Methylococcus capsulatus: one gene and its partner. The protein of the gene in region 2 interacts with the protein of the main gene of each other region in a pairwise test. Links are inferred from orthologs where the notes say so. Each region holds a gene or a part of one and is shown on either strand. Other genes may lie near its edges.

Region 1 (4,153 bases), 1.3 Mb from region 2 along the record:
TCCGGCACCGCCATAATGTGTGTTGCTGGAAAACGTCGTGTCGAGGTAACGAGCATGCTACCGAAAGCCGCTTATCTGCTTCCCGTGGTCACCCTGCTGTTGACAGCTTGCGCTGGCTCGAACAAACAGTCCCACAGGGACAGCCTCGCGGCTGCCCCGACCGAACGAGCCTATCTTCCCAAACCCGCATTCCGCCGTCCCGCCTACCTGCCACCGCTCTTCAGCGGCACAGACCAGCGCACGGTATCGGATGTGCTGCGCGATTTCGGCCCGTATTCGGTTCAGAAGCTGAAGCCCTTTTTCGACCGGGCCGGCGTGGCCTACCCCCCTCGCGAAGTGGTGCTGATCGGCCTGAAGCAGGAGAAGAAGCTCGAACTGTGGGCGCGCGACGATCGCGAATACCGGCTGATCCGCGACTATGCCATCCAAGCCGCCAGCGGCTCGGCAGGGCCCAAGCTGCGCCAGGGTGACAAACAAGTGCCGGAGGGCGTCTATCGGATCGTGGGGCTGAATCCGAACAGCAACTACCACCTGTCGATGAAGCTGAACTACCCCAACGATTTCGACCTGTATTACGCCCAGCTCGAAGGTCGTACCAATCCCGGGTCGGACATCTTCATCCATGGCCGGGCGGTGTCGGCGGGATGCCTGGCCATGGGCGATGAGGCCATCGAAGAGCTGTTCGTGTTGGCGGCGCAGGTGGGCAAGGAAAACGTGAAGGTGGTGATCGCCCCGCACGATCCCAGGGCCTGGCCATTGGAACAGACCACTGCCGGACAGCCGGACTGGACGCGGGAACTCTATGCGACGATCGCCGATGAGATTCTGTCGCTGTCGCGGCCGCTCAAGGTCTCGAACAGCCGACCGTACTCGTCGCCGTACCGGCGGTAGTTCAGCCCGCCAGCCACGCCACCACGGCGTAGCGCAGGGCCTTGCCGATAGCGATGTAGACCACGGACAGGACCAGCGACAGCCGCAGCCAGCCGGCGGCGAAGCAGAAGCCGTCGCCGAGCACCGGTATCCAGGAGATCAGCAGCAGGCCGTTGCCCCAGCGCTTGAGCGATGCGACCGCGCGGCGCTGGCGCGGATTCTCGATCGCTTCGACCTCCAGCGGGCGCCGGCGCGCCCACAGCCAGCCCATCCCCCATGTCGTCATCGCTCCCAGCGTATTGCCCACGCTGGCCACTGCGACGAGTTCGGTCGGCTGCGCATAGCCCGTATGTACCAGGTAGGCCAGCACTGCCTCCGATCCCCCCGGCGCGAGGGTGGCCGAGACGAAGGCGCTGGCAAACAAGCCCCACAGACCTGCCGATGCATCCATCGCGGTCAAGGCGTCCGGTCGGCCAGATGGCGCCGGGCCCGCTCGAGATCAGCGGCGGTGTCCACACCCGATGCAGGCGCGCCCGCCACTGGCACCACCAGGATGCGGTCACCGTGCCAGAGGATGCGCAGTTGCTCCAGGCGTTCGATGTGCTCCAGCGGCGACGGTGCCAGACCGACATAGCGGCGTAAATAGGCCGCGGTGTAAGCGTATACCCCGATATGGCGGCGATAAGGCATGCCCTGCCCCGGCTTCGGCGCCGCCCTCCCCTCGGCGAAAGACTCGCGGTCCCAGGGCACGGCGGCCCGGCTGAAATACAGCGCCCGGCTCTCCCCATCGGTGACCACTTTGACCACATTGGGATCGAAGATTTCCTCGGGCCGGTGGATTGGCGCGGCCAGGGTCGCCACCCGACAGTCTTCGCGCCGCCCCAGCGCCTCCGCCAGGGCGCGTAGCAGGGCGGCGTCCATAAAAGGCTCGTCGCCCTGCAGATTGATCACGAGGGTATCGTCGTTCCAGGCCCGACGCTCGGCCACCTCGGCCAGACGCTCGGTGCCGCTGGCGTGGTCGGGGCGAGTCAGCATCGCGGTAACCGGCAGGGCTTCGACCGCTTTGGCGATACGTTCATCGTCGGTCGCGACCACGATCTCGGCCGCGCCGGCTTCGATCGCCCGCTCGCAGACGTGCGCGATCATCGGCTTACCGCCGAGTTCCAAGAGGGGCTTGCCGGGCAGCCGGGTCGAACCATAGCGTGCCGGAATGACGATGGTGAATGTCGCCGGCATCAGGCCACCGGCGACGTTCGTCGCTTGTGGAGCGCGTCGTACTCGTCGAGGCTGAGCTTCCTTGCCTCGCTGTCCAGCATCACCGGAATGTCGTCGCGGATCGGGTAGGCCAGCTTGTCCGCCAGGCAGACCAGCTCCTGCTGCTCGCGGAGGTAGATCAGCGCGCCCTTACATAGCGGGCAGACCAGTATGTCAAGCAGTTGTTTGTCCATGTCGGATCCTCTCCAGGATGTTCAGTAGTCGGGGTGCGAAGGCCGGATCGAGCCGGGCGGAGACGGGAATGTACCAGATTCGCGGATCGTCCAGCCGGCGGCACTTCACGGCGTCTTTCTCGGTCATCAGAACCGGCGTGTGTTCTGGAACGGAACGGAAATCCTCCGGGGTGTAGGTATGGTGGTCAGGCCATGCCACCGGCTCGAAGCTCAGGCCCGCGGCGGCCAGGTGCGAAAAAAAACGTGCAGGATTGCCTATGCCTGCCATGGCAACGATCTTGCGCCCCGCGAAAGCGGCCAAGGGAAGCTGCTCGCCATCGGCAAGACGCACCGCCGTGCCACCTTCCAGCGTCATGGCTGATTCGCCGGGCGCCGGTTCGCCGCCGTTGCAGATCACGAAATCCACGCCTGCCAGCCGCTCGACCGGCTCCCGCAATGGCCCCGCCGGCAGCAGCCGGCCGTTGCCGAACCGGCGCAGGCCGTCGACCACGGCGATTTCGATGTCCCGCGGCAGGGCGTAATGCTGGAGGCCGTCGTCGGAAACGACGACGTCCGCGCCGGCTTCGATCACGGCCCGGGCAGCATCCAGGCGTTTCGGCGAAACGAAAACCGGACCACCGGTGCGCTGCCGGATCAGCAATGGCTCGTCGCCGACCTTGGCAGGGTCGCTGTCGCAGAAAACCTCACGCGGCGGCCCGGCGGAACCGCCATAGCCCCGGCTGATCACGCCGGCCGACCATCCATGCTGCCGCAGCAGTTCCACCAGTGCGACCACCAGCGGCGTCTTGCCGGTGCCGCCCACGCTGAGATTGCCGACGACGATGACGGGCGCACCGAGACGGACTTGCGCGCTCCAGCGGTAACACCGCCGGCGGAGCGCGGCGGCAGCGGCGAACCCGCGGCTCAACACGACCAAACCCCACGGCGGCTGTGCCTCGGCGTACCACTGCCGCTGCAGCCAGGCGGCGATCATCCGCTTTGACCGGCTCACGGCTTGCTCTCGGCTGCAATCTCGGCGGCGAAACTGATGTGGCCAAAGCCAAGCTGGCCAGCAGCGTCCAGGACCGTGATGACATGCTGGTGCTGGGTGGTGCGGTCGGCGCGGATGATCACGAGGGGGTCTTGCTGTCCGCCGGCCGCCGCCTTCATCGCCTCGCGCAATATTTCGAGACGGTTGTCCTGCAACGGGGTGCCGTTGACCGAAAACCGCCCCTCGGCGTCGATGGCGACGTCCACTCCCTTGGGCGATTCTTCGGGAAGCGAACTCTGCGCCTTGGGCAACTGCAGTTCGAGCCCGGTTTCCCGGCTGAAGGTGGTCGTCATCACCAGGAAGATCATCAGGACGATCAGCACATCGATCATCGGAATCAGGTTCAATTCCGGCTCGTCCCGGTTCTGCGGGCGGAAATTCATGACAAACTCACTCTTCGCGTTCACCATGCAGGACGGCGATCAGGCGGACTGCTTCCTCTTCCAGGCGTATCGCCAGCTCGTTCACCCTGCCCCGGAAATAGCGGTAGAACATTAGACTGGGAATGGCCACGGCCAGCCCCGCGGCGGTGGTGATGAGGATTTCGGACAGACCGCCCGCCAGCACAGCCGGGTTGCCGGCGCCGTGCGCGGCGGAAAAACCGGCAAACACCTTCATCATCCCCAGCACGCTACCGAGGAGGCCCAGATAAGGAGAAATCGAAGCAATGGTACCGAGGGTGTTGAGATAACGTTCCATGGCATGGACGACCTGACGGCCGGCCTGCTCAATGCAGCGCTGCATCACCTCGCGCCCGTGTTTGTGGTTGGCCAGCCCTGCCGCCAGGACGGCACCCAGCGGCGAA
Region 2 (4,760 bases):
GCCGGGTGAAACCGGATCCCTTCCGCTTCCGCGCTGAAGACGCCGTCGATGACGCAGCAGTGGAAGTGCAGGTTGGCATTCAGTGCCGAGCCGAAACGGTGGACGAACGTCACCGCACCGAAACGGGCAGCGTTCGGCGCGTCGGGACTGCACGAGCGCAGCGCCGTCTCCACCTCGGCCAGGAAGATCCGCAGCACCGGGTTGACCCGGTGGGCGTGGTGATGGAGGAAGTACCGCAGCCGTTTCGGGAGCGACAGGACCCACTGCCGCACCGGCACCTCGGGGAACACGTGATCCACCAGATGCGCGGCGGTTTCGGCCATGCGCCGGGTGCTGCACGAGGGACAGACCCCGCGGCCCTTGCAGGAGAACGCGACCAGAAAGTCATGCCCGCCGTCCGCGCAACGCGCCCGGGCAAAGCCGTGGGCCAGGATGCCGCAGGTCAGGTACTGGCGGAACTCCCGCTCGACGTGGGCGGGAATGGGATCGCCGTCCGGCTCGCTCCTGCGCGCAAGGTGCAGCCAGGTCTCCAGATGACCTTGCACCGCCTGATACGCCGCGGTCCGCTCCGGCCGCCGGGGCTGATAGACCGTCGGCGGGACGAGCGGGGGTAAATCGTGGCGACAGGCGGCAACGGCCGGCATGGCTTACGGAAAAGGGCATGGACTTCCCGTAAGTATTGGCGCGCCTCCAGCGGCGGCGCGGTTCGCTGCTTCGGTTTGTGACGCGGCGCACGGGATTTCTGATCTGGCAAGAGTTTTCCGGACACAAGGTCAGGCAGCTTTTCGGTGCAGTGTGTCGAACTCGGCAGGCGTTCGATAACCGAGTGTCGAATGCTTGCGCTGCCGGTTATAAAACACTTCGATGTACTCGAAGATCTCTTGCTTGGCTTGCTCCCGGGTCTCGAAACGGCGCTGATGGATCAGCTCCGTTTGGAGGGTAGGGAAGAAGCTCTCGGCCGGTGCGTTGTCCCAGCAGTTGCCCTTGCGGCTCATGCTGCAGACGTAGCCCTGGTCCTTCAGCAGCGCCTGGAAGCGGCCTGAGGCGTACTGGCTGCCGCGATCCGAATGCACCAGCAGGCCCTTGCCGGGCCGGCGGCGCCAGCGGGCGCTTCGACTCCACCGCCAACTTCACCGCCGATTCCTTGAACTCCGCGGTGTAACTCTTCGCTTGCTTTCTCTCACTCATCTCAACACACAACCTCGATCTCTCTATGATCTCATTTCAGGTTGTGTGTCCGGGATAGTCTAGCCAGGTCAATATCGACCGGAAGCGGCACCTTGAACGGTTCGCCGATGTCGGCCACGGCCTTGGCCTGCCACTCGCCCTTGGCATCCTCATAAATCAGCCAGATCTGCGAAGTGAGCGCCATGCTGGTGAAGCAGTAGTTGTGGGCTTCGCCCCAGGCGCAGCGGATTTCCAGCGGCGCGCCGGGTACGTCGAAGACCTTCTTCGGCTGCTTGGTGTGCAGATCCCAGGTCACCACGGTGTGGCCGAAATGCTTCATGGCCTCGGGGTCCGCCAGCATCTTGCCGAAGTCCATCATGTAATTGTTCCAGCTGGTGAAAGATGAGGTCACCAGGAGGTTCCTGCGGGGCAGGGTACGGACGTCGTAATCGTAGCCATCAGCGTATTTGCCGGTCTTGACCGCCCCGCGCAGGTCACCGTCGGTCGGGATCCAATGGGTAGCGACGTATTCGCCGGCATTGGTGTATTCCACCAGCGCCGTGCGGCCGCCGTGGTCCTTGTTGTTGGAAAGCCCCGTGATGAGCATGCGTCCCGGCAGGGCGTACAAGGTGTGGGGGCCGACCACGCCGCCGCTCTTTTCCACGAAGTCGGTGAGGGTCTTCGAGAGGACGGGCTTGGCAGGATCGCTGTGCACGTCGAACACGAAGATCTTGCTGGTATCGAGCCCGCCGGCCCAGAGGTACCGGCGGTCGTCGGTGAAGTCCGCATGATGGGCCTCGTTGCGTCCGCCCACCGAAAGCGTGCTCACCACCTTGCCATACTGAGGCGATTTCGGGTTGGCGTCGACGATGACCAGCTTGTCCTGCTCATCACCGACGCCTTCCGCCCCCAGAGTCCAGACCTATACATAATCCTCCTGACCGGTGATTTTCTTCATGTAGGGCGAAGCGCAAGTTTCATCACCCTTTGCGGCCAGCGGCGCGACAAAGGTCAGAACGAGGACTGAAACCAGGAGCGGCGAAGCAAAACGCATGGGTGGTCCTGAAACGATGGATGTCTTCATGGCGTAACCTCGTTGTTGTCTGTTATATGACCGGTCGTCTCGATTCGGCTAAAAAATTTTAAGGTTGGAAATATCCCTCCAAGAGGTTGCGGCAACATTCTTCCAGCGGGCGGGTGGAACGTTCGATCTTCATTCGCAGCAAAGCGCCCTGCCAGGCATCGACGAGACAATCGGCCAGTTCTTCGGCGCTCCGGTCGCGCCGGAACACGCCTTCGTCCTGGGCGCGGGCGATGCCTTGCGCCAGCTTGTCCCGATGCCGGTGCAAAGCCTCCCCCAGCGCCTCGCGGCAAGTATCGCTGGTGTCCCCGATCTCGCCCATCAGGTTTCCCAGCAGGCAGCCTCCCTTGAACCGCCGGCGACCGGCTTCTTCGATCAGTTCACGGAAATATGCCTGCAGGGATTGGGCGCTATTTCGCGACGAATCCCGAAGATGACCGTCGAGCCGCAGGAGAAACGGCTCGATATAGTGCCGGATCACCTCGGCGCCGAATTCTTCTTTGCTGGCGAAGTAGTTGTAGAACGAACCCTTCGGCACGCCCACCCGTTGCAGGATATCCTGCAGTCCGGTGCCGTGATAGCCTTGCTCCATGAGCAAGGCCACGCCTTCGTTCAACAATCTTTCCCGTGTCAGTTGTTTGGTCGCGGTTTTCGTCATGACGGCATGATACGACCGGTCGTCTCATTTCCGCGAACATGCAAACCTGACCCGATATCGCCGTTTGTCCGTCCGCCAATGGGGCGACCCAGACCGAGTGCCTGAAGAGTCATCTGACCCTCCCGGATGCCCAGGTTCCCAAGATCTCCGCCATCGATCGAACAATACGCCGAGATGCCGCCGCGCTCCCCGTGGGCCGGCGCTCATCATCGCCGTTTGTGCCTCAAGGCTTGCGCTCCGCCTCGATACGCTTGAGCAGGGAAAACAGGTCGCTGCGGGTGGATAGGACGAGGGTGGCGTCGCGGTCGATGATCCTGCGGTAGGTCTCCATGCTCTTGAGAAAACGGTAGAACTCGGCGGCCTCGGGACGCTGAGTATAGGCTCTGGCGTAAATCTCGGTGGCCTTGGCATCGGCTTCGCCGACGATCTCCTGGACCCGCTTGTAAGCGGTGGACGCGATCTCGTTGATGTCACGCTCCTTGTTGCCGGCGATGCGAGCGGCCTCGCCTTCGCCTTCCGACCGGAAACGCTGGGCGATCTGCAGACGCTCGCTGATCATGCGCTGGTGGATGCGTTCGAGCACCTCCGGGTTGTAGTTGAGACGCTTGAAACGCACGTCGAGCAGCTCGATGCCGAATTCCGCCAGCTTGGGGGCTGCACTCTCGAACACGTCCTTCTCGATCTGCTGCCGCCCGACCCGGATCGGTCGCAGCCCTCCCTCCGGCCACTGCGCGGCCAGTCCTTCATCCCGCAAGGGCTGGCGATCCTTGTCGCTGCGCACGACTTCGATCAACTCGTGCCGCGCGATGGCGGTACGGGTCTCGCTGCCGAGGATGTCCTCCAGCCGCGACTGGGCGCTGCGCTCGTCCCGCAGTCGCAGGTAGTAGCGCATGGCATCGGTGATGCGCCAGCGGGCGAAGGTGTCGACCTGGAGGTAGGTTTTGTCCTTGGTGGACATCTCGACCATGGGGCCGTCCCAGGACAGATAGCGCTTGTCGAAACGATTGACCTGCTGAACGAAAGGCAGCTTGAAATGGAGGCCGGGGTCGGTGATCGGCTCACCTACCGGCCGGCCAAACTGGGTGACGATGACCTGCTCGGTCTGGTCGACGGTGTAGGCGGACAGATAAAGCGCCAGCAGCACCAGCGCGGCCACGAGGGAAACCCAGTGTCTTACGGCGATCATCGCTTTTCCTCCGGCATGGCGGCCGGCAAGGGCAGCATGGGCAAGATCTGCTGCACTGTCTCGTCGACCACGATCGACTGCTTGGCCCGGGGCAGCACGTCGCCCATGGTTTCGAGGTAGAGCCGCATGCGTGTCACCTCCGGCGCTTTGACGTACTGCTCCAGCACGGCACTGAAGGCGGCGACGTCGCCTTGCGCCTCATTGATCCGCTTGAAGCGATAGCCTTCCGCCGCCCGGATCTGCTGATCGGCCTCGCCGCGGGCGCGGGGCACCGCCTTGTTGTATTCGCCGTTGGCGAGGTTGATGGCGTTCTCGCGGTCCTGTTGGGCACGGTTGACTTCGTTGAAAGACGGTTGAACCGGCTCCGGCGGATTGACGTTCTTGAGCTGCACCTGGCTGATGAATACGCCGAGGTGATAAAGCTCGGCCAGCGCCCGCATCCGTTGCAGCGAGGTTTCTTCGATATCCTGCCGTCCGATGGTGATGATCTCATCTACGGTCCGGTCGCCGACGACGGCGCGCATGACGGATTCGGAAATGTCGCGCAGCGTCTGACCGGGGTCGCGCACCGCGAACAGATAGTCCTGAGGCTCGATGATGCGGTACTGGACGATCCACTCCACCAGCGCCGCATTCAGATCGCCGGTGACCATGGTCCGTTCCTTGCC

The links. The genes of interacting proteins can lie anywhere in the genome.
Region 1: the proteins of N4J17_RS02510 (region 2) and kdsB interact in binary tests that used the Escherichia coli proteins (3 or more experiments, as listed by UniProt). The link is inferred for Methylococcus capsulatus from one-to-one orthologs.

Annotation. Positions count from the first base shown.
Region 1 is NZ_CP104311.1:1,825,543-1,829,695, reverse strand. Bases 217-3,216 are described here. They hold kdsB (3-deoxy-manno-octulosonate cytidylyltransferase), read right to left. Parts: upstream 2,107-3,216; coding sequence 1,327-2,106; downstream 217-1,326. Other genes in these bases: lpxK (tetraacyldisaccharide 4'-kinase), read right to left, coding at 2,299-3,216; N4J17_RS09055 (Trm112 family protein), read right to left, coding at 2,106-2,318; N4J17_RS09065 (YqaA family protein), read right to left, coding at 893-1,321; N4J17_RS09070 (L,D-transpeptidase family protein), read left to right, coding at 217-891. Outside these bases: more of N4J17_RS09070, read left to right, coding at 55-216; more of lpxK, read right to left, coding at 3,217-3,309; N4J17_RS09045 (ExbD/TolR family protein), read right to left, coding at 3,306-3,731; N4J17_RS09040 (MotA/TolQ/ExbB proton channel family protein), read right to left, coding at 3,739-4,153. UniProt on the Escherichia coli protein: Activates KDO (a required 8-carbon sugar) for incorporation into bacterial lipopolysaccharide in Gram-negative bacteria.
Region 2 is NZ_CP104311.1:543,943-548,702, forward strand. What follows is about bases 1,109-4,039. They hold N4J17_RS02510 (TetR/AcrR family transcriptional regulator), read right to left. Parts: upstream 2,907-4,039; coding sequence 2,310-2,906; downstream 1,109-2,309. Other genes in these bases: hflC (protease modulator HflC), read right to left, coding at 3,130-4,039. Also shown: N4J17_RS02495 (transposase), read right to left, coding at 1-644; more of hflC, read right to left, coding at 4,040-4,092; FtsH protease activity modulator HflK, read right to left, coding at 4,089-4,760. UniProt on the Escherichia coli protein: Involved in response to both electrophiles and reactive chlorine species (RCS). Represses the transcription of the nemRA-gloA operon by binding to the NemR box.